3 regions of the Intestinimonas sp. HCP28S3_D6 genome follow, and region 1 is predicted to be linked to each of the others. Evidence: predicted binding sites of a transcription regulator. Region 1 holds the regulator's gene; each other region holds the start of a gene.
What was found. Region 1 encodes LexA, which represses DNA repair genes until DNA is damaged. Its sites were predicted from a motif close to CNAACANNTGTTNG; they were not measured.

Region 2: the regulator LexA is predicted to act here: its motif matches at 3,426-3,439, upstream of ACTNBK_RS04460 (putative DNA modification/repair radical SAM protein).
Region 3: the regulator LexA is predicted to act here: its motif matches at 4,368-4,381, upstream of uvrB (excinuclease ABC subunit UvrB).

The regions. Positions count from the first base shown of each region.
Region 1 is NZ_JBQHTM010000044.1:20,442-30,521, forward strand. Features, by position in the region: gene ybaK (Cys-tRNA(Pro) deacylase) at 587-1,075, shown strand; gene ACTNBK_RS13365 (RNA-binding protein) at 1,068-1,865, shown strand; gene ACTNBK_RS13370 (DUF896 domain-containing protein) at 1,880-2,083, shown strand; gene ACTNBK_RS13375 (MBL fold metallo-hydrolase) at 2,265-3,113, shown strand; gene ACTNBK_RS13380 (ABC transporter ATP-binding protein) at 3,547-5,616, opposite strand; gene ACTNBK_RS13385 (ABC transporter ATP-binding protein) at 5,616-7,352, opposite strand; gene ACTNBK_RS13390 (MarR family winged helix-turn-helix transcriptional regulator) at 7,346-7,822, opposite strand; gene lexA (transcriptional repressor LexA) at 8,007-8,630, shown strand; gene ACTNBK_RS13400 (methylated-DNA--[protein]-cysteine S-methyltransferase) at 8,630-9,097, shown strand; gene ACTNBK_RS13405 (permease of phosphate ABC transporter) at 9,097-9,333, shown strand.
Region 2 is NZ_JBQHTM010000008.1:29,824-39,903, forward strand. Features, by position in the region: gene ACTNBK_RS04445 (transglutaminase domain-containing protein) at 1-1,355, shown strand, start outside; gene ACTNBK_RS04450 (GNAT family N-acetyltransferase) at 1,440-2,147, opposite strand; gene ACTNBK_RS04455 (sensor histidine kinase) at 2,150-3,283, opposite strand; gene ACTNBK_RS04460 (putative DNA modification/repair radical SAM protein) at 3,457-4,722, shown strand; gene ACTNBK_RS04465 (TIGR03915 family putative DNA repair protein) at 4,736-5,527, shown strand; gene nifJ (pyruvate:ferredoxin (flavodoxin) oxidoreductase) at 5,687-9,253, opposite strand; gene ACTNBK_RS04475 (YifB family Mg chelatase-like AAA ATPase) at 9,498-10,080, shown strand, end outside.
Region 3 is NZ_JBQHTM010000043.1:18,034-28,113, reverse strand. Features, by position in the region: gene uvrA (excinuclease ABC subunit UvrA) at 1-959, opposite strand, end outside; gene ACTNBK_RS13255 (EamA family transporter) at 984-1,397, opposite strand; gene ACTNBK_RS13250 (TIGR04076 family protein) at 1,432-1,755, opposite strand; gene ACTNBK_RS13245 (UvrB/UvrC motif-containing protein) at 2,098-2,274, opposite strand; gene uvrB (excinuclease ABC subunit UvrB) at 2,338-4,305, opposite strand; gene ACTNBK_RS13235 (JAB domain-containing protein) at 4,410-5,087, opposite strand; gene pyrE (orotate phosphoribosyltransferase) at 5,182-5,856, opposite strand; gene ACTNBK_RS13225 (oligosaccharide flippase family protein) at 6,165-7,721, shown strand; gene ACTNBK_RS13220 (SDR family NAD(P)-dependent oxidoreductase) at 7,753-8,514, shown strand; gene ACTNBK_RS13215 (pyridoxamine kinase) at 8,557-9,396, opposite strand; tRNA gene ACTNBK_RS13210 (tRNA-Leu) at 9,548-9,632, shown strand; gene ACTNBK_RS13205 (bacteriohemerythrin) at 9,959-10,080, opposite strand, start outside.

The DNA.
Region 1 (10,080 bases):
GAGGAACGGCCTCCGGCGGGCCCCTTTCTGAATGACCAGAAAGGGGCGAAAGAGTCAGTCAAGGAGGGGGATTTCGATTTCCCCCTCCTTGACAATTCACCCCTTGAAACGACCAAACACAGGGGGGCTGCGGCCCCCCTATTGGATGTACCCCCTGGGGCTCTTCTATTTTCCACATTATTTGCACCGTCGGCTTACTCCGTAACGCCGCCGGTGCCCGTCAAACGACGCTGCGTCGCAACAAAGGTAATACCAGTCAGCGCCACCACGTTCCGACACCCACTCACGCAGGCGGCGAAAAAATTGTGGATAGGACCACGGCTTTTCCCTGTTCCACCGGCGGAGTCACCTGTGGACGGTGCCGGTGCACAATGGGGGCGTAAAGCCGGGCCGCCGGATTCCTATTTGGAGCCACTCAACCCCCTTGGAACCCCCTTTTTCTTTGGATTCCAAAAACCGTTCTTTTTCCAGCAGGGAAAAAGAAACGGGTTTTGAACCGTCTCCCCCGTCTCCAGACGCCCCCAATTCTATACTCAATGTGATTTCCAATCAAAATATTACCCTTTAACAGCAAAGGAGCATTCCTATGTCAGAAGAAAAGACCAACGTCATGCGCGTTTTAGACCAGAAGAAGATCCCCTATACCCCCCACAGCTACCCCCACAACGAGGGGGAGGCGGTGGACGGCGCCACCGTGGCCGCCCTCATCGGCCGGGACCCGGGGGAGGTCTACAAAACCCTGGTGACCCGGGGGGCCTCCAAGGCCAACTACGTCTTTGTGGTGCCCGTCCTGGCCGAGCTGGACCTCAAAAAGGCGGCCAAGACCGTGAGGGAGAAGTCCATCGAAATGATCCACGTCAAGGAGCTCACCCCCCTCACCGGCTACGTCCGGGGCGGCTGCTCCCCCATCGGCATGAAGAAGCGGTTCAAGACGGTGGTGGACGCCACCGCCCAGGACCACGCCGCCATCCTGGTGAGCGCCGGCAAGATCGGCCGCCAGGTAGAGCTCTCCCCCGACGCCCTGGTTGGCCTCATCGGCGGCTCCTTTGCCGACGTGGTGAAGGCCGATGAATAAGACGGAGCTCCTCACCAGGCTCTCCGCCGACGCCGACGAACGGCTGGTGCTGGCCCGGGTGATGGACAAGCTGGAGTTCACCCAAAACCGCTCCGTCCCCGCCCACACCTTCTTCCTCACCCTGGCCCAGCAGGAGGCGGCGGAGCGGCTCATCGCCGCCTGCGGCCACCCGGCCCACCTCTTCTGGGGCGGCTGGGAGAAGGCCGAGCGGAAGCTGGTGGCCTTCCTGCCCGACTGGATGGAGCCGGAGGACTTCACCGCCAGCGAGGATGCCCCCATCACCGCCCTCACCCTCACCCCCTCCGGGGGCGAAAAATTGACCCACCGGGACTACCTGGGGGCCATTCTGGGCCTGGGCCTCACCCGGGAGAAGATCGGCGACCTGCTGGTGGGGGAGGGGGTCTGTCAGGTCCTCCTGCTGCGGGAGGTGGAGCACGTGCTCCTCACCCAATTAGACCAGGTGGGCCGGGCCAGGGTGAAGGTGACGGCCTGCCCCCTGGCCGAGCTCCAGCCCCTGGAGCAGAAGACCAAGACCATCCGGGACACGGTGGCCGCCCTGCGGCTGGACGCCGTGGCCGCCACCGGCTTCTCCCTCTCCCGGAGCAAGATGGCCTCCCTCATTTCGTCGGGGAAGCTCACCCTCAACGGCCGGGAGTGCGACAAGCCCGACCGGGTAGTGGAGGCCGGAGACGTGCTCAGCTGCCGGGGTCTGGGCAAGTGCGTGCTCACGGAGGTGTCCGGCACCTCCAAGAAGGGCCGCATCATGATCGTCATGGAACGCTATTTATAAAGGAGGACTGCCCCATGGAGCAGCACAAGATCGACCGCATCAACGAGCTGGCCCGGAAGGCCAAGGCCGACGGCCTCACCCTGGAGGAGGAGGCCGAGCGGGAGGGCCTGCGGGCCGAGTACCGGGCCGCCATCCGCGCCAGCCTCACCGCCCACCTGGACAACACCTACGTCATGGACGAGAAGGGCAACAAGACCAAGCTGAAGAAAAAGTCCTGATTCTTTTTCTTGTCCTTTTTCTTGAAAAAAAAGGACCAAAAAGAACTTTGATCTTTAATCCTTTGGGTGCTGAAGGGAATCGAACCCCTGTGCCCGGTGACGAAGCAATTGCCGGGCGGAAAGCGACCGGATGAGGGGGCGCCGGATCATGGTCCTCCCCCCGTGAAAGGAGTGCTTTGGGATGAAAGTCACTGCGCTGATTGAAAATACCACCCCCGACGCCTACCTGCGCTGTGAGCACGGCCTGTCCCTTTTCATCGAGCAGAACGGGTGGCGCTGCCTGCTGGACGCCGGGGCCTCCGCCGCCGGGCTGGAAAACGCCCCCGGTCTGGGGGTGGACCTGTCCAAAGCCGACGCCGCCGTCCTCTCCCACGGCCACTATGACCACTCCGGCGGCTTTCCCGCCTTCTTCGCCTGCAACGGCCATGCCCCCCTCTACCTGCGGCCCCAGGCGGTGGAGGAGAGCTGGCAGGTCCGCAAGGACGGGGAGCGGAAGTATCTGGGGGTGCCCACGGCCCTGCGGGAGCAGCGGGAGCGGCTCCGCTTCATCACAGACCCAACGGAGATCCACCCCGGGGTGTGGCTCCTGCCCCACACCACCCCCGGCCTGGAGAAGCGGGGGGAAAAGGTGGCCATGTACCGCCAGGGGCCCGACGGCCTCCATCCCGACGACTTCGCCCACGAGCAGACCATGGTGGTGGTCCACGGGGAGGAGCTGGCCGTGTTCAGCAGCTGTTCCCACGCCGGGGCAGACACGGTGGTAGAGGAGGTGAAGGCCGCCTTCCCCGGGAAATCGGTCCGGGCCTTCTTCGGCGGCTTCCACCTCATGGGCTCCGGCGGCGCCACCACCTTGGGCGTCCGGCCCGAAAAGGCCCAGGCCCTAGGGGAGCGGCTGCTGGCCCTGGACGTCCGGGAGATCTGGACCGGCCACTGCACCGGCCGTCCCGCCTTTGACCTCCTGGTCCCCATTCTGGGGGACCGCCTCCACTATCTGGCCACCGGCACCGTAGTCACCCTCTGGGAGGACTAAACACACAAAAGGATCCGCCCCTGCTATGCAGGGACGGCTCCTTTTTGCGTTTTGGAAATCGGGTTACCCTCTGTGCACCGGGCACCGGCGGCGTTACGAAGTAAGCCGACGGTGCAGACAGCATAGCAATAGAAGAGCTCCGGGGGGTACTTCCAATAGGGGGGCCGCAGCCCCCCTCTGCTTGGTCGTTTCAAGGGGTGGATTGTCAAGGAGGGGGAAATCGAAATCCCCCTCCTTGACTGACTCTTTCGCCCCTTTCTGGTCATTCAGAAAGGGGCCCGCCGGAGGCCGTAACCCCATAAGCAAGAGAGAATCGTGGGTGGTTTGGCGCGCCGGGGTCGTCGCGCCCCACACAAAGGGGATACCATGCTGCCGCGGCGGGCGGCTGATAGCCGCCCCTACCCCCTGGAAAGGGGAAGGTTTTTCATTCCTGTTACTCCAGCTCGGCGCCGCCGGTGTAGAGCTGATAATACCGGCCCTTCTGGGCGATGAGGTCGTCGTGGTCGCCCCGCTCGATGATGCGCCCGCCCTCCAGCACCATGATGGCGTTGGAGTTGCGCACCGTGCTCAGCCGGTGGGCGATGACGAAGACGGTCCGGCCCTCCATGAGGGCGTCCATGCCCTTCTGAATGATGCGCTCGGTGCGGGTGTCGATGGAGGAGGTGGCCTCGTCCAGGATCATCACCGGCGGGTCGGCCACGGCGGCCCGGGCGATGCCCAGCAGCTGCCGCTGGCCCTGGGACAGGTTGGCGCCATCCCCGGTGACCATGGTCTGGTAGCCCTGGGGCAGACGCCGGATGAAGGAGTCGGCCCCGGCGATCTTGGCGGCCTCGATGCAGTCGTCATCGCTGGCCTCCAGACGGCCGTAGCGGATGTTGTCCATGACGGTGCCGGTGAAGAGGTGGGTATCCTGGAGCACCGCGCCCAGAGAGCGGCGCAGGTCGTCCTTTTTGATGGCCTTCACGTCGATGCCGCCATAGGTGATGACGCCGTCCTGGATCTCATAGAACCGGTTGACCAGGTTGGTGATGGTGGTCTTGCCCGCGCCGGTGGAGCCCACGAAGGCGATCTTCTGGCCGGGGTTGGCGAACACCGTCACGTCGTGAAGGATCTGCTTGCCGGGGACGTAGGAGAAGTCCACGTGGCTCAGCCGCACTGCGCCGGTGAGCTGGGCCAGGACGTAGCCCTCCTCCCGCTGGACGTCGCCCCGGATGCGGTGGAGGCCAAACGCCGGGTCGCCCTCATTGGGGTATTTCCAGGCCCACATGGCGCCCTCAGTGCCCTCGGGGCACTCCACCAGCTGGTCGTTCTCGTCCTTCACCGCACGGGTGAGGACGAAGCGGTTGTTGTCGGGTACCTTCCAGGCCCAGTCGTGGACGTGGGCGCCGGCGGCGGCGGGTACCATGCGGCCCTGCTCGTCCCGGACCACAGGCACCAGGGTGACGAAGCCCTCGTCCACCTCGCTCTTCTCATCCATGCACTCAAAAATCCGCTCGGCGCCGGCCAGGGCGGAGAGGATGGTGGTGAGCTGCTGGGAGATCTGGTTCATGGGCTGGCCCACCTGGCGGCAGTAGTTGAGGTAGAGGGTGAAGGAGCCCAGGGGCAGGCCCATGACGATGGACAGGACGCCACCGAAGGCGGCGGTGAGGGCGTAGCCCACGTTCATGATGTTCATGGCGATGGGCATGATGGCGGTGGAGTAGAAGTTGGCCGCCGTGGCGGAGGAGCGGTAGCTCTCGTTGAGGGAGTTGAAGAGGTCCTTGGCCGCCTCCTCGTGGGTGAAGGCCTTGACCACCTTCAGCCCCTCGATGGTCTCCTGGATGTTGCCGTTGACGGCGCCCAGGTCGGCCTGCTGCTTCTGGTAGTAGCGCCGGGACCGGCCGCCGAACATCTTGAACACCAGGAAGGTGGCGCCCAGGGTGAACACCGACACCAGGAAGAGGAGGGGGCTCACCGTGAGCATGACCACCACGATGCCCACGAACATCAGGACGCTGGAGAAGAGGGAGACCACGCTCTGCTCCAGGGCCAGCTGGACGTTGTCGGCGTCGTTGGTGAAGCGGCTCATGAGCTCGCCGTGGGGGTGCTGGTCGAAGTAGGAGAGGGGCAGGGTCTGGAGGTGGTCAAAGAGCTCCTTGCGCATGCGGTTGGTGCCCCGCTGGGCCAGCTGGACCATGATGCCCGACTGGGCATAGGTGCACACCCAGCCCACGGCGTAGATGACCAGGAGCTTGGCCACGTCGGCGGCCAGGCCGGCGGGGGAGGTGTAGACGCCCCCGGCGATGTTGTTGATGATGACCAGGTTGATGAAGCTGGAGCCGGCGATGTTGGTAAAGACCGACCCCAGGAGGCAGACCAGAACGATCAGGAGGGGCCACTTCTTCTGGGCCAGGTAGCCCATGAGCCGGGCGATGGTCTTGCCCAGGTTCTTGGGCTTCTGGAAGCCGCCCCGGGCGCCCCGGCCGCCGGGGCCGGGCATGTTGTGCTGATTCTGCTGGGCCATTATTCCTGCACCCCTTCCTGCTGAGACTGGTAGATCTCCTGATAGATGCCGCACCGGGCCATGAGCTCGTCATGGGTGCCCATGTCGGCGATCTTGCCGTCGTCCAGCACCAGGATGCGGTCGGCGGACATGACGGAGGAGATCCGCTGGGCGATGATGATGACGGTGGTGCCCGCCAGGTTCTCCTTGAAGGACTGGCGGATCTTGGCGTCGGTGGCGGTGTCCACGGCGGAGGTGGAGTCGTCCAGGATGAGGACCGCCGGGTGGCGGAGCATGGCCCGGGCGATACACAGCCGCTGCTTCTGGCCGCCGGAGACGTTGGTGCCGCCCTGGGCCATCTGGGTGTCGAAGCCGTCGGGGAAGGCCATGACGAAGTCATAGGCCTGGGCGTTCTTGGCGGCCTGGATCATCTCCTCCTCGGTGGCGTCGGCCCGGCCCCACAGGAGGTTTTCCCGGATGGTGCCGGTAAAGAGGACGTTGTTCTGGAGCACCATGCCGATGCGCTTGCGGAGCTCCTCCAGGGGGTAGTCCCGCACGTCCACCCCGTCCAGCAGCACCGCGCCGCCGGACACGTCGTAGAACCGGGGGATCAGATTGACCAGGGAGGATTTGCCGGTGCCGGTGCCGCCCACCACGGCGATGAACTCGCCGGGCCGGATGGTGAGGTCGATGCCGCTGAGCACGTTCTCACCGGTGCCGCCGGCGTCGTACTTGAAGTCCACGTTCTGGAACTCCACCCGGCCCTTGGCCTCGGGGAGCTCAGCGGGGGTGAGGGGACCGTCCTCGATGGAGGGCTCCGTCTCCAGCACCTCGTTGATACGGCGGGCGCAGGCGATGGACCGGGAGAGCTGGAGGAAGCTCATACCCAGCATCATGACGCTCATGAGGATCTGGAAAATGTAGGTGATGAAGGAGGAGAGGTCGCCGATGAGCATCTCGCCGCCGATGACCTGGCCGCCGCCCAGGTACAGGACCGCGGCGGTGGCGCCGTTCATGGCCATCATCATGATGGGGATCATGGCGATGACCCGCATATCCACGTTGATGGTGGCCTTGGTGAGGGCGTCGTTGGAGTGTTTGAACTTGGTCTTTTCATAGCCCTCCCGGACGAAGGCCTTCACCACCCGGATGGCCACCAGGTTCTCCTGGATGGTGCCGTTGAGGGCGTCGATGCGCTTCTGGAGGATCTGGAAGAGCCGGTTGCACATGCTCATCAGGATGCCGATGGCGATGACCAGCAGGGGGATGGTCACCAGCATGACCACCGCCAGCTCGGCGTTGATGCTGATGGCCACCGCCAGGGCCGCCACCAGCATCACCGGCGCCCGGACCAGCATCCGCAGGGCCATGGTCACCATCATCTGGATGGCGTTGACGTCGTTGGTGATGCGGGTGATGAGGGAGGCCGAGGAGAACCGGTCGATGTCGGCGAAGGAGAAGTCCTGGACCTTGTTGTAGATGCCCCGGCGCAGGTTGGCGCCGAAGCCCTGACCCACGATGGCGGCGAACTTGGCGCCCAGCATACCGCAGGTCATACTGCACAGGGCCAGCACCAGCATGATGCCGCCCATCTTCAGAATATAGTTGAGGTCGTCCTGGACGATGCCCACATCCACGATGTTGGCCATGAACCGGGGCAGGGCCAGCTCACAGGCCACCTCCAGGATCATCAGCAGGGGAGTGATGAGCGCAAGGCGCTTATACCCCCCCATATAGGGAAAGAGTTTTTTCAGCATGAACAGTCCATCCTTTCCGTAGGCAGAGATTCTCTCAGGTTGTGCAGCATCCGCAGCTGGAAGGCCCGGACCTGCTCCATCTCCTCCGGGGTGAAGCCGTCCAGCATCTGCCGGTCCACCTCCTGGAAGATCGAAAAGCAGGTCTCCAGCGCCTCTCGTCCCTTGTCGGTGAGCCGCACCATCTTTCGCCGCTGGTCGGCCTCACCGGGCAGCTTCTCCACATAGCCGCCCCGTTCCAGCGACTTGAGGGACACCGCCACCGACGCCGGCGACACCCGCAGCGCGTCGGAGAGCACCTTCTGGGAGGAGACCTGCCCCTCCCGGTCCTTCAGCAAAAACAGCAGCAGCGGATTGCCCAGGTCTCCCAGGCCCCGCCCCGCCAGCTCCGCCAGCATGAGCTGCTTCCGGGCCCGGGCCACCGCCTGGAAGGTGATGCCCGGCAAATCGCTGTCCGCTCTACTCTGGCACACATCCCCACCTCCAAATTAGTTAGCCGGTTTATCTTTAGCATGCTTACATAGAATAGACCCTAACTGTTGTATTGTCAATGAATTTTCTGTGAACGCTGCCTGCCAAATATCTTAGAACGCTTGTTTGACTTTTTGTGCATGCTATGATAACATAACCTTACCTACAAAAAAGGAGGGACCGCCCATGAAGGGTCTGACGGAGAAACAGCGGCAGATCTACCAGTTCATCGTCTCCTTTCAGCAGGACCACGGCTATCCCCCCTCTGTGCGTGAGATCGGCGAGTATGTGGGCCTGAAATCCCCCTCCACCGTCCACTTTCACCTCAAGGGCCTGGAGGAGGCCGGCATCATTACCAAGGCCGAGGGCAAGACCCGGGCCATCACTGTGGCGGGGGGCTTTCCCGCCCCGGAGCGCCGCCGCACCCCCGAGCCCCCCAAAAACCAGGTCCCCGTGGTGGGCGACGTGGCCGCCGGCGCCCCCATCCTGGCCCAGGAGAACATCGAGGACTACCTCACCTTCGACACCGGCCGCCTCTCCGGGGAGCACTTCGCCCTCCGGGTCCGGGGCGAGTCCATGCTCTACGCCGGCATCCTGCCCGGGGACTACGTGGTGGTCCACCAGCAGGAGTCCTTCCGCAACGGCGATATCGTGGTGGCCCTTTTCGAGGATGAGGCCACCGTCAAAACCCTCCGCAGAAGAGACGGCCACGTCTGGCTCATGCCGGAAAACCCGGAGTATGAGCCCATCGACGGCGACGGCGCCCAGCTCCTGGGCAAGGTGGTGGCCGTCATCCGTCGGTATGACTGATGGCCTGGCTCCGCTTCGAGACCCCCTTCGGGCCCATGGCCCTGGCGGGGGAGGCCGCCCTCACCCGGCTCTGGCTCCCCGGCACCCTGCCGGACCGTGGGGGAAGGGGGGAGGAGACCCCTCTGCTCCGGGCCGCCCGAGAAGAGCTGCAGGAATATTTTTCCGGGGCACGGCGGGCCTTTGACCTGCCTCTGGACCCGGCGGGGACGGACTTTCAGCGCTCGGTGTGGGCTGCCTTGCGGGCCATCCCCTACGGGGAGACCCGCACCTACGGCGAGATTGCCGCCGCTGTGGGAGGGCCCAAGGCCGTCCGGGCGGTGGGTCAGGCCAACCATGTGAACCCTCTGCCCATTTTCATCCCCTGCCACCGGGTGGTGGGAAAGAACGGTGCCCTCACCGGCTACGCCGGGGGGCTGGACCTCAAGGGCGCCCTGCTGGCGCTGGAATCGGGAAAGGAGTGTCTCTGATGGTGAAAAAGTGGATCGCCGCCGGCCGCCTCATGGTCCGGGAGCTGGACCTGGAGGACGTGGCCGCATTGAAGCTGTGCCTGCTGTCCCTGGGGACCCTGCTGGGCCTGGCCATCCCACGGAAGAAAAAGCCCGCCTTTGCCCTCTTCTCCACCCTGGTCTTTATCGGCACCTACTTCCCCCTCATGGTAAAGTTTTTGGGCGCCCTCTTCCGCACCGACCGGGCGGAACACTGAACATGAAAAAAGACCTTCCCCACGGAAGGTCTTTTTTTGTTTTCAGGCGGCTGATAGTCACTTCCCTTGGGGGGCTGACTGTCCGGTGGATCGTCAGAAGAAATGACTTCTTCCTTAAGGGGGAGCCTTGCGGCGTGGCTTAACATCTCGTTTCTTTATCTTTCTGCTACGCAGAAGGACGGGAGAGACGGCTCAAAACCCGTTTCGCTTCCCTGCTGGAAAAAGAACGGTTTTTGGAATCCAAAGAAAAAGGGGCTCCCGTGTGGGTTGAGTGGCTCCAAATAGGAATCCGGCGGCCCGTCTTTACGCCCCCATAGAGCACCGGCACCGTCCACAGGTGACTCCGCCGGTGGAACAGGGAAAAGCCGTGGTCCTATCCACAATTTTTTCGCCGCCTGCGCGGGTGGGTGTCGGGACGTGGTGGCGCTGCCTGGGATTGCCGTTGCTGCGGCGTGGGTGGTGCATAGCCTTCCCCTGAGGGGAAGGTGGCGGCGTCAGCCGCCGGATGAGGGGATACGCCGGACATCAACCAGCCTTTCCTCCCATCAGTCGCCTGCGGCGACAGCACGGGCCGAGGAAGATATTATGATTTGCCCTGACTGTCCACCGGACAGTCAGACCCCCCAGGGGAAGGCTTATGGACGGATCATCGACGCCCCACAAAAACAGTTCCAAAACCGCCCCACAGAAAACGGGGGGGGGGGGGGGGGGGGGGGCGGGGGGCGGGGGGGGGGGGGGGGGGGGGGG
Region 2 (10,080 bases), on a different contig from region 1:
TAGACGGTCTCTCCTCCGAGATCGACGTGGGCAAGAGCTTTGCCCGGTCCGCCGGCATCCTGCTGGGGGACAGCAGCGGGGACATGCGGTGGATGGAGGAGCTCACCCGTGCGGAGGCCGCCACCATCCTCATCCGGCTCATGGGCCTGGAGGAGGAAGCCCAGGCCGCCGCCAATGCCCCCTCCCCCTTCACCGACGTGCCGGCGTGGACCAACGGCTATGTGAACCTGGCCTACGAAAAGGGCGTGGTCAACGGCATCGGAAACGGGCAGTTCGGCTCCCTGACACTGTGCGGCGCCCAAGAATTCACCCTCATGCTCTTCCGGCTGACCCATCTGACGGAGGGGACGGATTACAGCTGGCAGACCGCCATGGCCGACCTGGCCCAGGCCACCGCCGCCGTGGAGGACAACTCTGCACTCTACCAGTACTATCCCGCCTTCCCCTACGCCGCTGCCGGGGCCTACGTCCAGAAATATATTGAGCAGGAGAAGAGCCCCTTCACCCGTGAGGTGGCCGCCGAGATCCTCTACCTGATGCTGAGCATCGATGCCGGGGACAACCATGAGAGTCTGGGCGACATCCTGGCGGAGGAGTACGGCCTCTCCGACCTGCTGCTCTACGACTGCTCCGTCCGCCGGAGCGCGGGGGACCTGGCCCAGACCGTGACGGTGGACTTTTCCACCATCTTGCCTCGGGATTACGCCCTCCTCTACGCCATCCAGGACCCGGCCTTCTTTGAGCGCATCCGGGAGACGGCGGACACCAACAGCGGGTCCATCGACCCAGAGGTGGCCGCCCTGGCCCAGTCCCTCACCCAGGGGCTCACCAGTGACTACGACAAGACCGTGGCCGTCTCGGAGTGGATCGCCACCCACATCTTCTATGACACCGATCTCTATTACGCCCGCATAGACGGTCGTTACCAGGACCCCGCCAACGTGCTGAAGACCCGCACGGCGGTCTGTGAGGGGTATGCCTGGCTGACCTGCGACATGCTCACCTCCGTGGGGGTGGAGTGCTACTACCAGAGCTCCGACGCTTCCAACCACGCCTGGAACATAGTCTGTGCCGACGGGGACTGGATGGCCATTGACAATACCGGCAACGCCGGGCGGCTGGCCTTTACCAACGGCACCTACTACTACAAGCCCTTCGGCGGTTCCGACACCCCGGTGAGCAACTATCTGGAGCCCAACGTCTCCTGGGGCGAGCTGGAGAAGAGCCAGTATTTTGATCCCCCCATGGATGCTTTCTTCCTCTACGACCTCCACGCCATCGACCGGGACCCGGCGGTCTGGGAGCTCTATCTGGCCCCCGACCGCTTCTGGGACCCCACCTGGACCGGCGACTGACCGTCCCCATAGAAGAACAGAGCCTCCCCCGGCGCAGTGCGCCGGGGGAGGCTTTTTTGTGTCCGGTCAGTGGGCTGCCCCCCCTCACCCCATGAGCCAGAAGAGGGTGGTATGGGAGACCGACATGCCCAGCTTCCGCTGGAGGGCGAGGGAGGCCTCGTTCCCGTCGATGACCTGGCCGAAGGGGATCTGCCCCCGCTCCAGGGCCAGGTTGATGGCCGCCCGCTGGAGGATCTCCCCCAGGCCCCGGCGGCGGTAGGCGGGCAGCACCTCCAGCATGCCGATGCTCCCCTCGTCGTGGAAGCCCACGAAGCCGGCGGGCTGCCCCTCCACAAAGACGCCGATGATACCACGGTCCGCCGCCCGCTCCATGTAGGCCGGGCCGCCGAAGTCGTGGCTGTAATGGGCGCTGAGCCAGGGCGCCCAGGACCGGTCCAGCAGCCGCAATTCCCCGTTGAAGGCAGGGACGGGCAGGGGGTCTTTGCCCAGATAGGCCGCCGACCAGCAGATCTCCTGCTCCGGCAGTCCGAACCTAGCCCGAGCCAGGTCAAAATACGCCATATCATGGCCCACAAAGAGGTCGCACCCCGCCGGCACCCGGTCCAAAAAGGCCTCTACCGCCTCCGGCTCCGCCGCCAGCATCCAGGCCCCGCAGCCCGTGTCGTGGAGGAGGACGCCCCCCTCCTCTGCGATCAGCACATCGGCGCTGCCCCGGCGGAGGACCTCCAGAAGATTGGCGTGGAGGACGCTGTCCCGCTCCAGCCAGGCCCGAGCCCGTTCCATCTGCTCCATCGTCACTTCTCCTCCTCCGCCAGGGGCAGCCGGATCACAAAGCTGGTCCGCCTGCCGTCACTCTCGGCCCGGATGGTGCCGCCGTGGCGCTCCACGATCTCCCGGGCAATGGCCAGCCCCAGCCCTGCCCCGCCGGTGCGGGTGGACCGGGCCTGGTCCAGCCGGTAGAATTTTTGAAAGATGTTGGTGAGCTCCTGCTCCGGGATCTCCAGGCCCTGGTTTCGAATGGCGATCTCGGCCCAGCCCTCCCGCTGTGCCGCCTGGATTTCCACCTCGCCGCCGGGGGCGCTGTAGCTCACCGCGTTGCGGAGCACGTTGTCAAAGACCCGGGCCAGCTTGTCGGCGTCTCCCCGCACCGTGAGCCGGGGGGCGATGTCGCACTGACAGGTCAGGTCCTTCTCGGCAAAGGCGGGGTAGAACTCGTCGGAGAGCTGCTCCAGCAGCAGGGAGAGCTGGATGAGCTCCCCCTTCTCCCCCAAAGTGGCGAAGTCCATGCGGGTGATGTCGAAGAACTCCCCGATGAGCTCCCCCAGCCGGTTGGCCTTGTCCAGGGCGATGGCGGTATACTTGGCCCGCTGCTCCGCCGTGAGGCCGGGGTCGTCGTGGAGGAGGTTCAGATACCCCAGCACCGAGGTGAGGGGCGTCTTCAGGTCGTGGGCCAGGAAGGCCACCAGGTCCTGCCGCCGCTGCTCCGCCTCCTTGGTCTGGGCACGGCCGGCGGCCAAACTGCTCTGGATGGCCCGCAGGTCCCGCTCCAGGGGGGCGAGCTCCTTGGGCAAGGACACCGGCTCCCCCGTCTCATTCACCACCTGGTGGACGGTGGCGCCGATCTGGTCCAGCCACCGGGTGACCTTCCCCAGCACCACATAAAAGGCCGCCAGCAGATAGACCGCTCCCAGGCCGGCCACCCAGTAGAGCCAGCCATCCCGGAAGATATGCTGGTACATGCCCTGGGCGGCCTCCTCCTCCAGGCCGAACAGGTCCAGGCACAGCCGCTCCGTTCCCTGGGCCATGGCCTGGCCCCACAGGCTGTCGGCCACTTGCCACAGGACCACCGTCACGGCCAAAGCTCCCAAAGCCCCCGCCGCCGCCAGCAGCAGCAGCTTTCCCTTCAGCCGGTCATACCGCCTGTCCATATCATCCCGCCTTTCCCAGTGGTGTCCCCATTATACCCGCTGCCGTCCACCACCGCAAGCCCGGTCCCATGGACCGGACTTTTCCGCTCCTCCCTGGTGCTTCTTTCCGGTTGACGGTCCCCCCTTTCCGTGCTATCATAATAGTACAAATGTTCGATTACGGAGGGACCCCTATGGAGCTCCTGGACAAGCTGACCATCCTGGCTGACGCCGCCAAATACGACGCCGCCTGCACCTCCAGCGGCGTGGGCCGGGGCGGGCGGGGCGGCCTGGGCTCCACCCTGCCGGCGGGGTGCTGCCACTCCTTTTCCGCCGACGGCCGGTGCATCTCCCTCTTGAAGGTCCTCATGACCAACCGCTGCCGGTACGACTGCGCCTACTGCGTCAACCGCCGCTCCAACGACGTGCCCCGGGCCACCTTTACCCCCCAGGAGCTGTGCGAGCTCACTCTGGGCTTCTACCGCCGGAACTACATCGAGGGGCTCTTCCTCTCCTCCGCCGTCCTCCGGGACCCGGACTACACCACCGAGCGGATGATCGCCGTCCTCTCCCTGCTGCGGGAGGGGTACGGCTTTCAGGGCTACATCCACGCCAAGGCCATCCCCGGGGCCGACCCCCTCCTCACCCGGCGGCTGGGCCTGCTGTGCGACCGGCTGAGTATCAACATCGAGCTGCCCAGCCAGCGCAGTCTGGCCCTGCTGGCCCCCGACAAGACCAAGGAGGCCATTCTGGCCCCCATGGAGCAGATCCGGGACGGCATCGCCGTCTCCAGACAGGAGCTGGCCCGGTACCGCCACGCCCCGAAATTCGCCCCGGCGGGCCAGTCCACCCAGATGATCGTGGGGGCCACCCCGGAGACCGACCTCCAGATCCTGCGGCTGAGCCAGGGGCTCTACCGGCGCTACCGGCTCAAGCGGGTCTTTTACTCGGCCTACATGCCGGTGTCCGACAGCAAGCTCCTCCCCGCCCGGCAGGGGTTCCGGCCGCCCCTTTTGCGGGAGCATCGGCTCTACCAGGCCGACTGGCTGCTGCGGTTCTACCACTTTGACGCCGGGGAGCTGCTGGATGAGGCCCACCCCCACTTCGACCCCCGGCTGGACCCCAAGTGCTGCTGGGCCCTCCGCCACCCGGAGTTTTTCCCCGTGGACGTAAACCGGGCCGACTACGAGGCCCTCCTCCGGGTGCCCGGCATGGGGGTGACCTCCGCCCGGCGGGTCCTGGCCGCCCGCCGGGTGGGCCCTCTCACCTTCGAGGGGCTCAAGACCCTGGGGGTGGTCCTCAAGCGGGCCCAGTACTTCCTCACCTGCTCCGGCCGCGCCGTCCCCGGCGCCGCCCGGCTCCAGCCCGAGGACCTCTTCTTCCGCCTGGCCGACCCCCTCCCCGGAGGCGGCGCCAAGGTGCTACCCGGTCAGCTCTCCCTCTTCTCCCCCACCATCTGAAAGGAGGATCTTCATGCCTCTGTCCCAGCGCCCCCAGTTTGTCTACCTCTACGACGGCACCTTCGCCGGCTTCCTCACCTGCGTCTTTGAGAGCTACGCCAAAGACGAGGAGCCCGCCTGCTTCTCCCTCTTCAACGACCCACGTACCTCCCTGTGGCCGGAGCGGGCAGTGGAGACCGACCGGGAGAAGGCGGAGCGGGTGTACCGCTCCCTGAGCCGCCGGGTCTCCCCGGAGGTCCAGCGGTGGGTCCGCCACGGCTTCCTCACCTGCGCCCCGGAGAAGGAGCGGCGGCTCTACGACTTCATCCGCCTGGCCTACCGGGCGGGTCCCGCCGTGGTCCGTGACCTGACCGACCCCCGGGTGGCCCCCCTCCACACCGCCCTTCTCCACCTGTGGAAGGAGGCCCACCTCTTCCAGGGCTTCGTCCGCTTCTCCGACCAGGGGGGCGTCCTCTGCGGCCAGATCACCCCCAAAAACCGGGTTCTTCCCCTGCTGCGGCCCCACTTCTGCGCCCGGTTCTCCCGGGAACGGCTTCTCCTCTACGACCGCACCCACAAGGAGGCCCTCCTTTACCAGCCCCGGCAGTGGGCCATCCTCCCCCTGGAGGAGTTTCACCTGGAGGGCCCCGGTGAAGAGGAACAGGACTACCGGCAGCTGTGGCGGCGGTTCTATGACACCATCGCCATCCGGGAGCGGGAGAACCCCCGGTGCCGCATGACCCACATGCCCAAGCGGTACTGGGACGACATGACCGAATTTCAGACCGAGGCGGCAGCCCCCGGCACGGCCCTGGCAAGGACATAGGCCCGCGGGCGGCCACAGGTCGCCCCTACGAAGCCGGCACAGAGGTTGGCGTAGGGGCCCCCTTTGGTCGCCCGCAAAGGTATCCGGCACAAAAAACGCCCGCCCTTCCTCACGGAAGGGCGGGCGTTGTGCTTATGTCAGGGGATCACGCGGCGAAACTCAGGCGTAGAGCTCCTGCAGCTTGACCAGGTGCTCGTAACGGGCCTTGGCCAGCTCCTCGTTCTCCTTGAAGAGCTTCTCGGCGCGGTCGGGGAAGGCGCGGGTCAGAGCGGAGTAACGGGCCTCGTTCATCAGGAACTCCTGATAGCCGCCAGCGGGGGCCTTGGAGTCCAGAGTGAAGGGGCTCTTGCCCTCGGCCTTCAGAGCGGGGTTGAACCGGAACAGGTTCCAGTAGCCGCACTCCACAGCCTTCTTCATCTCGCTCTGGCAGTTGGTCATGCCGCCCTTGATGCTGTGCATCTCACAGGGGGCGTAGCCGATGATGAGGGAGGGGCCGTGATAGCTCTCAGCCTCGTTGATGGCCTTCAGGGTCTGAGCGGGGTTGGCGCCCATGGCCACCTGGGCCACGTACACATAGCCGTAGCTCATGGCGATCTCGGCCAGGGACTTCTTGGGCATGGTCTTACCAGCAGCCGCGAACTGGGCGACAGCGCCCACGTTGGTGGCCTTGGAAGCCTGTCCGCCGGTGTTGGAGTACACCTCGGTATCGAAGACCATGACGTTCACGTCCTCACCGGAGGCCAGGACGTGATCCAGGCCGCCGAAGCCGATGTCGTAGGCCCAGCCGTCGCCGCCGAAGATCCAGATGGACTTCTTGGCCAGGAACTCCTTGTGAGCCAGAATCTCGCGGGCCAGCTTGCAGGCGTCGCAGCCGCAGTCGCCGTTCTCGGCCATGACGGCCTCCAGAGCGGCCACATACTTCTTGGTGGCCTCGGCGTTGGCGGTACCGTCAGCCATGGTGTCCAGCCAGGCCTGACCGGCGGTCTTGATGCTCTCGTCGGTGTAGTCGATGGCCAGCAGAGCCTTGGTCTGCTCGGTCAGACGGTCGCGGAGGGCCTTCTGGCCATAGTAGAAGCCCAGGCCGTGCTCGGCGTTATCCTCGAACAGGGAGTTGGCCCAAGCGGGACCGTGGCCGGCCTTGTTGACGGTGTAGGGAGAGGTAGCGGCAGGACCGCCCCAGATGGAGGAGCAGCCGGTGGCGTTGGAGATGTACATCCGGTCGCCGCAGACCTGGGTGATCAGGCGGGCATAGCTGGTCTCGGCGCAGCCGGCGCAGGAGCCGGAGAACTCCAGCAGGGGCTGGTTGAACTGGCTGCCCTTGACGCTGGTGGTGTCGGCCATGTCGGCCTTGTCGGCCACCTTGGCCACCATGTAATCGAACACGGCCTGCTGATCGGCCTGGGACTCCTGGGGAACCATCTCCAGAGCCTTGACGGGGCAGACGCCCACGCAGACGCCGCAGCCCATGCAGTCCAGGGGGCTCACAGCGATGGAGAACTTGTAGACGCCCTTGCCCTTGCCGGCCTTCACGTCCACGATCTTGGCGGCGGCGGGGGCGTTCTTGGCCTCCTCCTCGGTCAGAGCGTAAGGACGGATGGTGGCGTGGGGGCAGACGTAGGAGCACTGGTTGCACTGGATGCACTTGGCGGAATCCCAAGTGGGCACGTTCACGGCAACGCCGCGCTTCTCATAGGCAGCAGCGCCCTGCTCAAAGGTACCGTCGGCGTGGCCCTCGGCGAAGGCGGAAACAGGCAGGCTGTCGCCGTCCATGCGGCCCACGGGCTCCATGATGTCCTGGACCATCTTCACGGTGGCAGGACGGCCCTCCAGGTGCTCCTCCTTCTTCTCGTCCACGGCGGTGGCCCAGGAGGCGGGCACGGTGAACTTCTTGAAGGCGGTGGCGCCCATGTCGATGGCCTTGTGGTTCATATCCACCACGTCCTGGCCCTTCTTCAGGTAGGAGTGGGTGGCAGCGTCCTTCATGTAGCCGATGGCCTCAGCCTCGGGCATCACCTTGGCCAGCTTGAAGAAAGCGGACTGCAGGATGGTGTTGGTACGCTTGCCCATGCCGATCTTGGCGGCCAGGTCGATGGCGTCGATGGTGTAGACCTGGATGTTGTGCTCGGCGATGTAGCGCTTGGCCACGGCGGGCATGTGCTTGTCCAGCTCCTCATCGCTCCACTGACAGTTGATGAGGAAGGTACCGCCGTCCTTCACGTCGCGGACCATGGGGAAGCCCTTGATGATGTAGGCGGGCACGTGGCAGGCCACGAAGTCAGCCTTGTTGATGTAGTAGGGGCTGCGGATGGGCTTGTCGCCGAAGCGCAGGTGGCTGATGGTCACGCCGCCGGTCTTCTTGGAGTCGTACTGGAAGTAAGCCTGGACGTACTTGTCGGTGTGGTCGCCGATGATCTTGATGGAGTTCTTGTTGGCGCCCACGGTGCCGTCGCCGCCCAGACCCCAGAACTTGCACTCGATGGTTCCCTCAGCAGCGGTGTTGGGGCAGTCGTGCTCAGGCAGGGACAGGTTGGTGACATCGTCCACGATGCCGATGGTAAACTGGTGCTTGGGGGCGTCCTTGGCCAGCTCCTCGTAGACAGCGAACACGCTCTTGGGCGGGGTGTCCTTGGAGCCCAGACCGTAACGGCCGCCGATGATGGTGGCCTGACGGCCGGCGTTGGCGAAGGCGGTCACCACATCCAGGTAGAGAGGCTCGCCCTGGCTGCCGGGCTCCTTGGTGCGGTCCAGCACGGCGATCTTCTTGGCGGTGGCGGGGATAGCGGCCAGCATCTTGTCGGCGCGGAAGGGGCGGTACAGACGGACCTTCAGCAGGCCCACCTTCTCGCCGTGCGCGTTGAGGTAGTCGATGACCTCCTCGGCCACGTCGCAGATGGAGCCCATGGCGATGATGACGCGGTCGGCGTCGGCGGCGCCATAGTAGTTGAAGAGCTGATAGTCGGTGCCCAGCTTCTCATTGACCTTGCCCATGTACTTCTCCACGATCTCGGGAACCGCCTCGTAGTACTTGTTGGCGGCCTCGCGGTGCTGGAAGAAGATATCGCCGTTCTCGTGAGAACCGCGCATGGTGGGGTGCTCGGGGTTGAGGGCGCGGGCGCGGAAGGCCTTGACGGCGTCCATGTCCACCATGTCCTTCAGGTCATCGTAGTCCCAGATCTCGATCTTCTGGATCTCGTGGGAGGTACGGAAACCGTCGAAGAAGTTCAGGAAGGGGACGCGGCCCTCGATGGCGGCCAGGTGGGCAACGGCGCCCAGGTCCATGACCTCCTGGGGGTTGGTCTCGCACAGCATGGCGAAACCGGTCTGGCGGCAGGCCATGACGTCGGAGTGGTCACCGAAGATGTTCAGGCTCTGGGCGGCCACGGTACGGGCGGAGACGTGGAACACGCAGGGCAGCAGCTCGCCGGCGATCTTGTACATATTGGGGATCATCAGCAGCAGGCCCTGAGAGGCGGTGTAGGTGGTGGTGAGGGCGCCGGCGTTCAGAGAGCCGTGCACGGTACCGGCGGCGCCGGCCTCGGACTGCATCTCAATAACGCGGACGGGATCGCCGAAAATGTTCTTGCGGCCTGCGGCGGCCCACTGGTCTACATTATCGGCCATGGGGCTGGAGGGGGTGATGGGGTAGATACCCGCGACCTCCGTAAAGGCGTAAGAAACGTGTGCTGCGGCGGTATTGCCGTCCATGGACTTCTTTTTTCTGGCCATGTTGATCGTTCCTCCTTGTTCTTCAAATGGATACAACTCCATTCTCTAGCCTCTTAATACTATCACTCCTCTCCCCGTTTGTAAATCGCTTCTTTCCCTCTTCTAAGTTTTTCGGCGAACAGTCCAAAATTGGTCCTTCCAATTTGGCGATTCTTAAAAATTAGACGGGCCCTCTCCTTGAAATGCTATATAAAATAAGGTATAGTTAGGAAAAAGTTCTCAGTGAAATGGAGGTGCTCGCCCCGTGCTCTGTACCCTCAACTCCCTGGGCCTTCACGGTATTACGGGCTATCTTGTGACGGCGGAGTGCGACCTCTCCAACGGTCTGCCCAACTTTGACATCGTGGGTCTCCCCGACACGGCGGTGAAGGAGGCCCGGGAACGAGTCCGTTCCGCCATCCGGAACTGCGGCTTTACCTTCCCCGTCTCCCGGATCACCGTGAACCTGGCCCCCGCCGACCGGCGGAAGGGCGGCACCCTCTACGACCTGCCCATGCTGGTGGGCATTCTCTGCGCCGGCCGGCAGCTGCCCGCCCCGGCGCCGGGGGCCGCCTTCGTGGGGGAGCTCTCCCTGTCCGGAGAGCTGCGGCCGGTGACGGGCATGCTGCCCATGGCCCTGGCCGCCCGCTCGGCGGGACTCACCGCCCTCTACGTCCCCGCCGACTCCGCCCCTGAGGCCACCCTGGCCGGGGGACTCACCATCTACCCGGTGGAAAATGTAGCGCAGCTGGCCGCCCATCTCCGGGGGGAGGTCCCCATCTCTCCGGCAGAGCCCTGGGTGCCCGTGCCCGGCGGTGGAACCGTCCCCGACTTTGCCGACGTGAAGG
Region 3 (10,080 bases), on a different contig from region 1:
GAGATGGAGTCCCCCTTCACGTTGTTCCAACCGCTGGCGGTGATGGCCCCCTCCAGGATGGAGAGGTCCTTGTTGGGGATGATGAGGTCTACGTCCACCTTCAGCTGGGAGCCCAGGCCGGTGCAGGTGGGGCAGGCGCCGAAGGGGTTGTTGAAGGAGAACATCCGGGGGGAGAGCTCCTCGATGGAGATGCCGCAGTCCTCGCAGGCGTAGTTCTGGGAGAAAAGGATGTCCCGGTCCTCCCCCACGATGTTGATGAGGACCAACCCGCCGGAGAGGTTGGAGGCCGTCTCCACCGAGTCGGTGAGCCGCCGGGCGATGTCGGCGCGGATGACCAGCCGGTCCACCACCACCTCAATGTTGTGCTTCTTGTTCTTGTCCAGTTTGATCTCCTCGGTGAGGTCGTAGATGGAGCCGTCGGCCCGGACCCGGACGTAGCCGGAGCGCCGGGCGTCCTCGAAGATCTTCTGGTGCTCGCCCTTCTTGCCCCGGATGACGGGGGCCATGACCTGGATGCGGGTGGCCTCGGGGAGGGCCATCACCTGGTCGATGATCTGGTCGATGGTCTGCTGCTTGATCTCCTTGCCGCACTTGGGGCAGTGGGGGGTGCCCACCCGGGCCCATAGGAGGCGGAGGTAGTCGTAGATCTCGGTGACGGTACCCACGGTGGACCGGGGGTTTTTGGAGGTGGTCTTCTGGTCGATGGAGATGGCGGGGGAGAGGCCGTCGATGTAATCCACATCGGGCTTTTCCATCTGGCCCAAAAACATCCGGGCGTAGGAGGAGAGGGACTCCACATACCGCCGCTGGCCCTCGGCGTAGATGGTGTCGAAGGCCAGGGAGGACTTGCCGCTGCCGGACAGGCCGGTGAGCACCACCAGCTTGTCCCGGGGGATGGTGACGTCGATGTTTTTGAGGTTGTTGGCGCGGGCGCCCTTGACGTAAATATGGTCGAGCATAGGTGTGTCGATCTCCTTTGGGTGTTACAAAATGAGGATCAGGGTGCCCGCGGCGATGAGGGCACCGCCGATGATGCCTTTTACGGTGATAGTCTCGTGGAGGATGACGAAGGCCAGAATCATGGTGAGCACCACGCTGAGCTTGTCGATGGGGGCCACCTTGCTGGCCTCGCCCAGCTGGAGGGCGCGGTAGTAAAAGAGCCAGGAGGCGCCGGTGGCCAGGCCGGAGAGGGCCAGGAAGAGCCAGCTCCGGGGGCCGATGTCGGCGATGCCGTGCTGCTTTCCGGTGAGAAAGACGATGCCCCAGGCCATGACCAGCACCACCGCGGTGCGGATGGCGGTGGCCAGGGTGCTGTCCACCCCTTCAATGCCGATCTTGGCCAGGATGGAGGTCAGGGCGGCAAAGACCGCCGAGAGCAGGGCGAACCAGATCCACATGGTATCAGATCCTTTCCAGATGGGTTTCCGGTATTTACAGGGAGACGTCCTCGTCCAGGAGAGCCAGCTCGTAGATCACCGGGCGGACGCCGTCGGTGCAGCAGAGGATACGCCGGTCCTCATGGGAGTACCAATCGTTGACAAGAGGGCCGTTGGCCAGGGTGGAGATGCCGCGGTAGAGGTCGATCCAGGCCCAGGGGCACAGGCCCTCCGGCTTCTCCGCGCCGCCCTCGTAGTAGAACACATCTCCGACCTTCTGGAAGGGGCAGGGACCCGCCTCACGGCCCTCGGTGAGATAGCGCTCGGCCAGTTCAGGATAAAATTCGGTTTTCAGCACCGTGATTTTTACCTTCTTCATAGGATACCCTCCTCATAGTAGCAGTCCTCCCCCATTTGGCCGGGTTTTGGTCGATATATGCCCAGATCCGCAGATAGTCGGCCTAGTTGCGGATGATGTGGTCGTGGAAGCCGTCCTGCCAGAGGTCGTTTTTCATGTCCTGATTGGTGAAGCGCTTGAGGGCGGTGATCATGCGCGGAACCTGTTGTGTGGGGCCCGACGACCTTGGCGCGCCCCACAATCCGAGACAATACAGTGGATCTCCTTTTGGTGCAGAAAGTGATAAAATAGCAGCCTTCTTGTCCATAATCATAGTTTGGCAGCCTGTGGAGCCGTCCCATAGGATCACCTCTCTCCCACCCATTACTTGCCCCTCAATTCGATGATACGGTCGCGGAGGACGGCGGCGTATTCGAACTCCAAACGCTTGGATGCCTCCTTCCTCGCCCCGCACGGCAGTGCCGCGCGGGGGACCCCGGGAGTGATTTCACATGCTCGGCGAAGTGAATTCGCCCTGCGCCAAGGTTTTGCCTGGGGCAAAACGCTTGTGCGGCGCAAGCGCCGCCCCGCTTTGCGGGGCCCCAAAGGAGATGAAGGAGGCCATTACTTGCCTCTGAGTTCGATGATACGGTCGCGGAGGACGGCGGCGTATTCGAATTCCAGCCGTTTGCTGGCCTCCTTCATCTCCTTCTCCAGCTTTTCGATGGCGGCGTCCCGCTCCTTTTTGGAGAGCTTGGTCTTGTTGCGCAGAAGCTGTTCGCTCTCCTCCTCGCCGGCGGAGAGCTCGATGACGTCCCGTACCGACTTGATGATGGTCTTGGGGACAATGCCGTGGGCCTGGTTGAAGGCGTCCTGCTTCTTCCGGCGGCGCTCGGTCTCGCCGATGGCGGCCATCATGGAGGGGGTCATCTTGTCGGCGTACATGATGACCAGACCGTCGGCGTTCCGGGCGGCCCGACCGATGGTCTGAATGAGGGAGGTCTCCGACCGGAGGAAGCCCTCCTTGTCGGCATCCAGGATGGCCACCAGGCTCACCTCGGGGAGGTCCAGACCCTCACGCAGCAGGTTAATGCCCACCAGCACGTCGTAGGTGCCCAGGCGCAGGTCCCGGATGATCTCCTGACGCTCGATGGTGTCGATGTCGTGGTGCATGTACTGCACCTTGATGCCGGCGTTTTTCAGGTAGGCGGTCAGGTCCTCTGCCATTTTCTTGGTCAGGGTAGTGACCAGCACCCGCTCCTTGCGCTCCACCCGCTGGTTGATCTCCCCAATGAGGTCGTCGATCTGGCCCTCCACCGGGCGCACGTCGATTTTGGGGTCCAGCAGGCCGGTGGGGCGGATGACCTGCTCCACAATCTGGCCCGAGCGGGTCTTTTCATACTCGCCCGGAGTGGCCGAAACGTAGACAACTTGATTTACTCTCTGTTCAAATTCCTCGAATTTCAACGGGCGGTTATCAAAAGCCGAGGGCAGACGGAAGCCGTAATCCACCAAGGTGGTCTTTCGGGCCCGGTCGCCGTTGTACATGGCCCGGACCTGGGGGAGGGTGACGTGGGACTCGTCGATGAACATGAGGAAATCCTTTGGGAAGTAGTCCATGAGGGTCATGGGGGCGGAGCCGGCGGGCCGGCCGGCGATGGGCCGGGAGTAGTTCTCGATGCCGGAGCAGTAGCCCAGCTCCTGCATCATCTCGATGTCGTACATGGTCCGCTGCTTGATGCGCTGGGCCTCCACCAGCATGTCCCGCTCCTGGAACCAGGCCACCCGCTCCTCCAGCTCCTTGTAGATTTCCTTGATGGCCTTGTCCATCTTCTCCTTGGGGGTGATATAGTGGCTGGCGGGGAAGATGGGGATGTGCTCCAGCCGTCGGACGGGGGTGCCGGTGACCACGTTGATCTCGCTGATGCGGTCGATCTCGTCCCCAAAATACTCCACCCGGATGGCGGTGTCCTTGTAGTAGGCCGGCCACACCTCCACCGTGTCCCCCCGGACCCGGAACATGTTGCGCTCAAAGGCGATGTCGTTGCGCTCATAGCGGATCTCGATAAGGCGCTTCAAAAGCTCGTCCCGGGGGAACTCGGTGCCCACCCGGAGGGGGACCATCATCTTGGCGTAGTCGTCGGGCTCGCCCAGGCCGTAGATGCAGGAGACGGAGGAGACCACGATCACGTCCCGGCGCTCCATGAGGGAGGCGGTGGCGGAGAGCCGCAGCCGGTCGATCTCGTCGTTGGTGGCCGAGTCCTTTTCGATATAGGTGTCGGTGTGGGGGATATAAGCCTCGGGCTGGTAGTAGTCGTAGTAGGAGACGAAGTACTCCACCGCGTTTTTGGGGAAAAACTCCTTGAACTCGGCGCACAGCTGGGCGGCCAGGGTCTTGTTGTGGGCCAGCACCAGGGTGGGCTTCTGGACGGCCTCGATGACCTTGGCCATGGTGAAGGTCTTGCCCGAGCCGGTAACGCCCAGCAGGGTCTGCTCGGAGAGGCCGTTTTCGATGCCGGCGGCCAGGGCGGCGATGGCCTCAGGCTGATCTCCGGCAGGGGAATAGGGGGAGACAACTTCAAAATCGGGCATCGTCAAAGACCTCCTCGCATGGATCTGGGCGCCCGCAGCGCCCGATGCACCAACATTCTAACAAAACATTTGTTCTATTGCAATAGCAAAAGGAAGGCTTTTCCTCACTCGGAAAAGAATCCGCTGTCCTTCAGGGAGACCATGTCGTCATCGGTAAAGATGAGGTGGTCCAGCAGCTCTACATCCACGCTCCGGAGGATGGCGCGGAGCTGTTGGGTGGTCATGAGGTCGGCGTTGGAGGGGAGGGCCAGACCGGAGAGATGATTGTGGGCCAGAATGGCAGCGGTGGCGTTGTGGGCCAGCACAATTTCCACCATCTTTCTGGGGGTGATCTCGGCGGCGTTCACCGTGCCCTCGCCCAGCTTGTGGCAGCCCAATACCTTATATTTCCCATCCAGGCACACCAGATACGCCATTTCGTACCGGGCACCCTGGGAAAAATAGGGCCGCAGGTACTGTCCGGCGGCCTGGGTGGAGTCCAGGATAGTGCCCATGTCGGCCCGGTCGGCCTGGTAACGGCCGGAGAGCACGGGGATGAGCTTGAGGAGGACGGCGGTGTGTTCTCCCACGCCGGGGACCTGGGTCAGGGCTTCGGGGCGGGCGTCCAGCACCCCGGCCAGGGAGCCGAACCGGTCCAGCAACCGGTGGGCCAGGCCGTTCACATCCCCCTGGGGAATGGCGTAGCACAGCAGCAGCTCCAAAAGCTGGTGGTCATGGAAGCCGTCGCCGTGGTTGAGAAACTGCTCTTTGAGCCGCTTGCGGTGGCCGTCGTGGAGTCCCATGACGCCGTTCCTCCTTTCCCGCACAGTTGAGAAGCGGACCTCCGCCGGACCCGCCGCGGCGGGGGCTGAGGGCCGCCCTGATGTGGATGCCTGATTACGCCTTGGGGCCGTACTGCTCCAGATAAGCTTCCATCTTCGCCTTCATCTCGTCGTCGATGTAGACCTTGCCGCCGATCTCCCGGTTGTGGAGGAAGGCGATGATCTCCCGCACGGTGACGATGGGGTAGACGGCGATGCCGTGGTCCTGGCGCAGCTCGTCCAGGGTGGAGCAGTCCCGGGTGCCCCGCTCCATCCGGTCCACGGAGACAATGAGGGCCTTCATGTTCACCTTGGCCACTTGCTTGAAGAGCTCGATGGACTCCCGGACGGCGGTACCGGCGGTGACCACGTCCTCCACGATGACCACGTTGTCGCCGTCCTGGGGCTTGTAGCCCACCATGGAGCCGCCCTCGCCGTGGTCCTTGGCCTCCTTACGGTTGAAGCAGTAGGGGAGGTCCCGGCCGTAGTTGCGGTAGAGGGAGGCGGCGGCGGAGACGGCCAGGGGGATGCCCTTGTAGGCGGGCCCAAAGAGGCAGGTGACGCCGTCGGGCAGGTTCTGCTGGATGCAGGCGGCGTAGTAGTCGCCCAGCTTGGCGGCTTGGGCGCCGGTCTTGTAGTTGCCGGTGTTGATAAAGTAGGGGGTCTTGCGGCCGGACTTGGTGGTGAAGTCGCCGAAGGTGAGCACGCCGGAGCGCACCATGAAGGTGATAAATTCCTCTTTGTAGGTCATGGACATGTGATGGCACCCTTTCCCATGTTTTGCGCCCTGGGCGGCGGCCCGGGCGGTCTGGTCAGTATCCTTTCTCCTGCGCTGAATCGCAGGAGAAAAAACGCATTGCAACAATGTCTGAATTCCATAAAAATGGCTCCATACGCCGTTTTTATGGAATTACGCGGCTACCGCCGGCTGAATAAACCGATGTTCGGTTTATTCAGCGGACATTATTATACATCATTCGGGTTCCCTTGACAATGGCGAAGGGCCAGGCAAGTTTCCACAGGCTGTGGAATATACTCTCCGGGAAGGGAGGTGTTCCCTTGAAGTGGGACTCCGCGTCGGTGCGGTACGGCACCCTGCTCCTCACCGCCACCGGCCTTGTGAATCAGCTCCTGGGCTTTCTCTACCGCATCCTTCTCTCCCGGCTGGTGGGGGCGGAGGTCATGGGGCTCTATCAGCTGGTGATGCCGGTCTTTTCTGTGCTCCTCTCCGTGACCGCCATCGGCCTCACGGCGGCGGTGGCCAACCTCACCGCCCAATACCGGGCCCTGGGCCGGGAGACGGCGGCGGAGCAGGTTTTGAGGCGCTGCCTGGTGCTCCTGGTCTGCCTGCTGGCCCTTCCCACCCTGGCCCTCATCCTCTTCTCCGACCCCATCTCGGTCTATATCCTTGGGGATGCCCGGACCCGATTGGGCCTGCTGCTGCTGCCCCCCTGCGTTCTCCTCACCGGTGTGGAAAACCTCCACAAGCACGCCTTCTACGGCGCCGGTCTGGTGCGGCCCCCCGCCTTCTCCGAGGTGCTGGAGCAGGTGGTCCGCACCACCGCTGTGCTGGGGCTCCTCCTCCTCTTCCTGCCTCAGAACCCGGAGCGGACGGTGGGCCTCATCGTGGCGGGCATGGTGATCTGTGAGGTGTTCTCCGCCTGTACCCTCACCACCCTGTGGCACCGGCAGCGGCGGGGCGGCGGAGCAAGGGAGCCAAGGAAGGTCCTGGACCGGCGGATCGCCAAGGTGGCCCTGCCGGTGGCCCTCACCGCCCTGCTGGGCAACCTGATGGGCTCAGCCTGCGCCGTCCTCATCCCCCAGAAGCTGGTAGCGGGGGGGATGGAGGTCTCCCAGGCCGTCTCTGCCTTCGGCGTCATGTTCGGCATGTCCCTGCCCATGCTGGGCCTGCCCACCGCCTTCATCTCCGCCCTGGGGCTGGTCCTTATGCCCAGACTCTCCCAGGCCGCCGCCCTGGGCCGGTGGGAGGAGGTGCGCCGGCGGGTCAGCGGCGCCATGCTGGCCACCTCGGTGCTCATGCTCCCCGCCATGGCCCTGCTGGCGGTGCTGGGCCCCGACCTGGCCGTCCTCCTCTTCCGGGAGACCGCCGCCGGGGCCTATCTGCCCCCGCTGGCGGTGTCGGTGGCCCTCTCCTGCTACCGCTCCGTCCTGGCCTGCTCCCTCAACGGGGTGGGGCGGCAGGCTGCCGCTGCCCGCAACGCCCTCATCGCCGGGGCGGTGGAACTGGGGCTCACCGCCCTCACGGTTGGCATCCCGGGAGTGGGGCTTAAGGGCTATGTGGCCGCCGCCCTGGTCAGTGAGCTGCTGGGGGTGGGCCTCAACCTGGTCTCTCTGTGCCGGGCGGCCGGGCTCCGGCCGGAGTTCTTCCGCTGGCTCACTGCCCCCGGTCTGGCTGCCCTCCTCATGGGCCTGGACGTCAATCTCCTCTTCCGCGTCCTCCAGGACTGGGGGTTCTCCAAGGGCGGGAGTGGGATGGTCTGCCTTGCCTTCGGCGCCCTGATCTATCTGGCAGCTCTGTCCGCCCAGGGCATCTCCTTGAGAGAGCTGCTGGGGGTGCAGAAAAAAGGGGTATGCCAACGGAGCGGGACGTGGTAAACTAGAGAAAAACGAAAAGGGAGATGGCTCCATGAAGGCATTGGTGACAGGCGCCAGCTCGGGCATCGGGCGGGAAATCGCAAAGGTACTGGCGGAGCGGGGGTACGACCTCATCCTGACGGCCCGGCGGGCCGACCGCCTGCGGGCGCTGGCGGATGAGCTGCCGGTGAAGGTGGAGGTGATCCCCGCCGACCTCACCGACCGGGCTCAGGTGATGGGCCTGTGGGAGCTGGTGAAGGACCAGGACATTGACATTCTGGTGAACAACGCCGGCCGTGGGCTCTTTGGGCCTTTTGACGAGACCGACCTGGACACCGAACTTTCCATGCTGGAGGTTAATATCGTGGCCCTCCACATCCTCACCAAGCTGTTTCTCCCGAAGATGAAGGCACGGGGACGGGGACACATCCTGAACGTGGCCTCCTCGGCGGCCTTCCTGCCGGGGCCCCTTCTATCCTCCTACTACGCCTCCAAGGCCTATGTCCTGCGGCTCTCTGAGGCGGTGGCCGAGGAGCTGCGCCGGGCCAGAAGCAAGGTGACCATCAGTGTCCTCTGTCCCGGGCCGGTGCCCACGGAGTTCGACCAGGTGGCCGATGTGCGCTTCTCCATTCCGGGGATGGACAGTACTTCGGTGGCCCGGCTGGCGGTGGCTGGTACCCTCCGGGGGCAGCTGCTTATCTTGCCCGGGGTGCGGATGAAGGCGGTCCACTTCTTCCAGCGCTTCGTACCCGACAAGATCCTGGCCCGGCTGTGCTGGGAGGTCCAGCACAGGAAGAGCGGTCCGGACCGGTAAGAGCAGAAAAGCGCCCGCTGTTCACAGACAGCGGGCGCTTTGTCAAATCAGTTCCCGAAGGAGGGGCTCGAATTGGACGCCGTCCAGCACAGGGGTGCCGGCGGACAGGGTGCGGGCCACGGATTTCTGGATAAAATCCACGGCACGGGCGGTGGAGTCGGATAGGGTCTCGCCCCGGAGGAGACTGCCAAGGAGTACAGCGGCGAAGAGATCGCCGGTGCCGGAGAAGCGGCCCGGCTCCAGGGGCGCCATGGCGAAGCGGATCTTGCCGCTGTGGCAGTCCAGACAGCCGGCGCCCAGAGCCTTGGGAGTAAAGCTGACGCCGGTGACCACCACGGAGCGCCTGCCATCCAGGGAGAGGCGGCGGAGCCACTCCTCCATGCCGGCCTGGCTGGTGGGGATTTGGTCGAAGGGCTCGCCCAGGAGGAGGGCGGCTTCGGTGAGGTTGGGGGTAATGAGGTCGGCTTCGGCGGTGAGCTGGATCATCTGCTGGCACATCTCGGGGGTATAGGTGCGGTAGACCCGGCCGTGGTCCCCCATGACGGGGTCGATGAGGACCAGGGTCTCCCGCTGGCGGAACCGGCGGATGAGACGGCGGAGGACGGCAATTTGTTGCAGGGAGCCGACAAAGCCGGAGTAGACGGCGTCAAAGGAGGTGTGGAGGGCCTCCCAATGGAGCAGGGTTTGTTCCATGGCGCCGGTGAGGTCCTGGAAGGCGGCGGCCTCTGGGGCGGGGAAGGCGGTATGGGCGGAGAGGACCGCTGTGGGCAGAGGGCAGCACTGGGCGCCCATGACGGAGAGGACCGGCAGGATCACCGAGAGAGAACAGCGCCCTAAACCGGACAGGTCATGGACGGCGGCCACCTTTGGCGTGCGATTCATGGTATCCCTCCCGTGCGTCTGCCCCTGCTGGGGTAAGACGCGCATTTTTATGCCCCCATGATACCACGTTCCCCATCGCTATGCAATTGACTTTTTACATGGGAAATGGTAGAATGTGATCTATATTCGGCAGAGAAGAAATGTCAACTATGCGCCTGTGATGGAATTGGTAGACATGCGAGATTTAGGTTCTCGTGTCGAGAGACGTGTGGGTTCGAGTCCCTTCAGGCGCACCAAAATGTTAGAGCAAGGTTTCCGTTGGAAACCTTGCTCTAACGTTTTTTAAGGACGAAATTAGAAAAATAATTTTTTTTGGGGGGGTAAACATCATGTTAACTGGTGCAAGTAGAATGAATTCGTGAAATAAAACTACTGCTGGACAACTTCCGAAAAAACGCCAGAAATGCTGGATCGTTTATTCAATGCCGTATAGAACCAGGAACAACCCTATTTATGTGGACTTGTGGGTGGAAAGGCACACGAACAAAGAGCCTCCATTCATGAACCAGCACAGAAAGCTGTTTAACGAATGGAGGCTGACCAACAAGCGACTGTACTACAGTTACGGAAGTGTCGAGTCTCCTGAATCCTGAGAACAGGATTGACAGTTCTGAATATGCCTGGCTACTTTCACATCCTCTGTCTTGATGTGATTCAGCAGCCAACCGACCAGCTGTTTGTTCA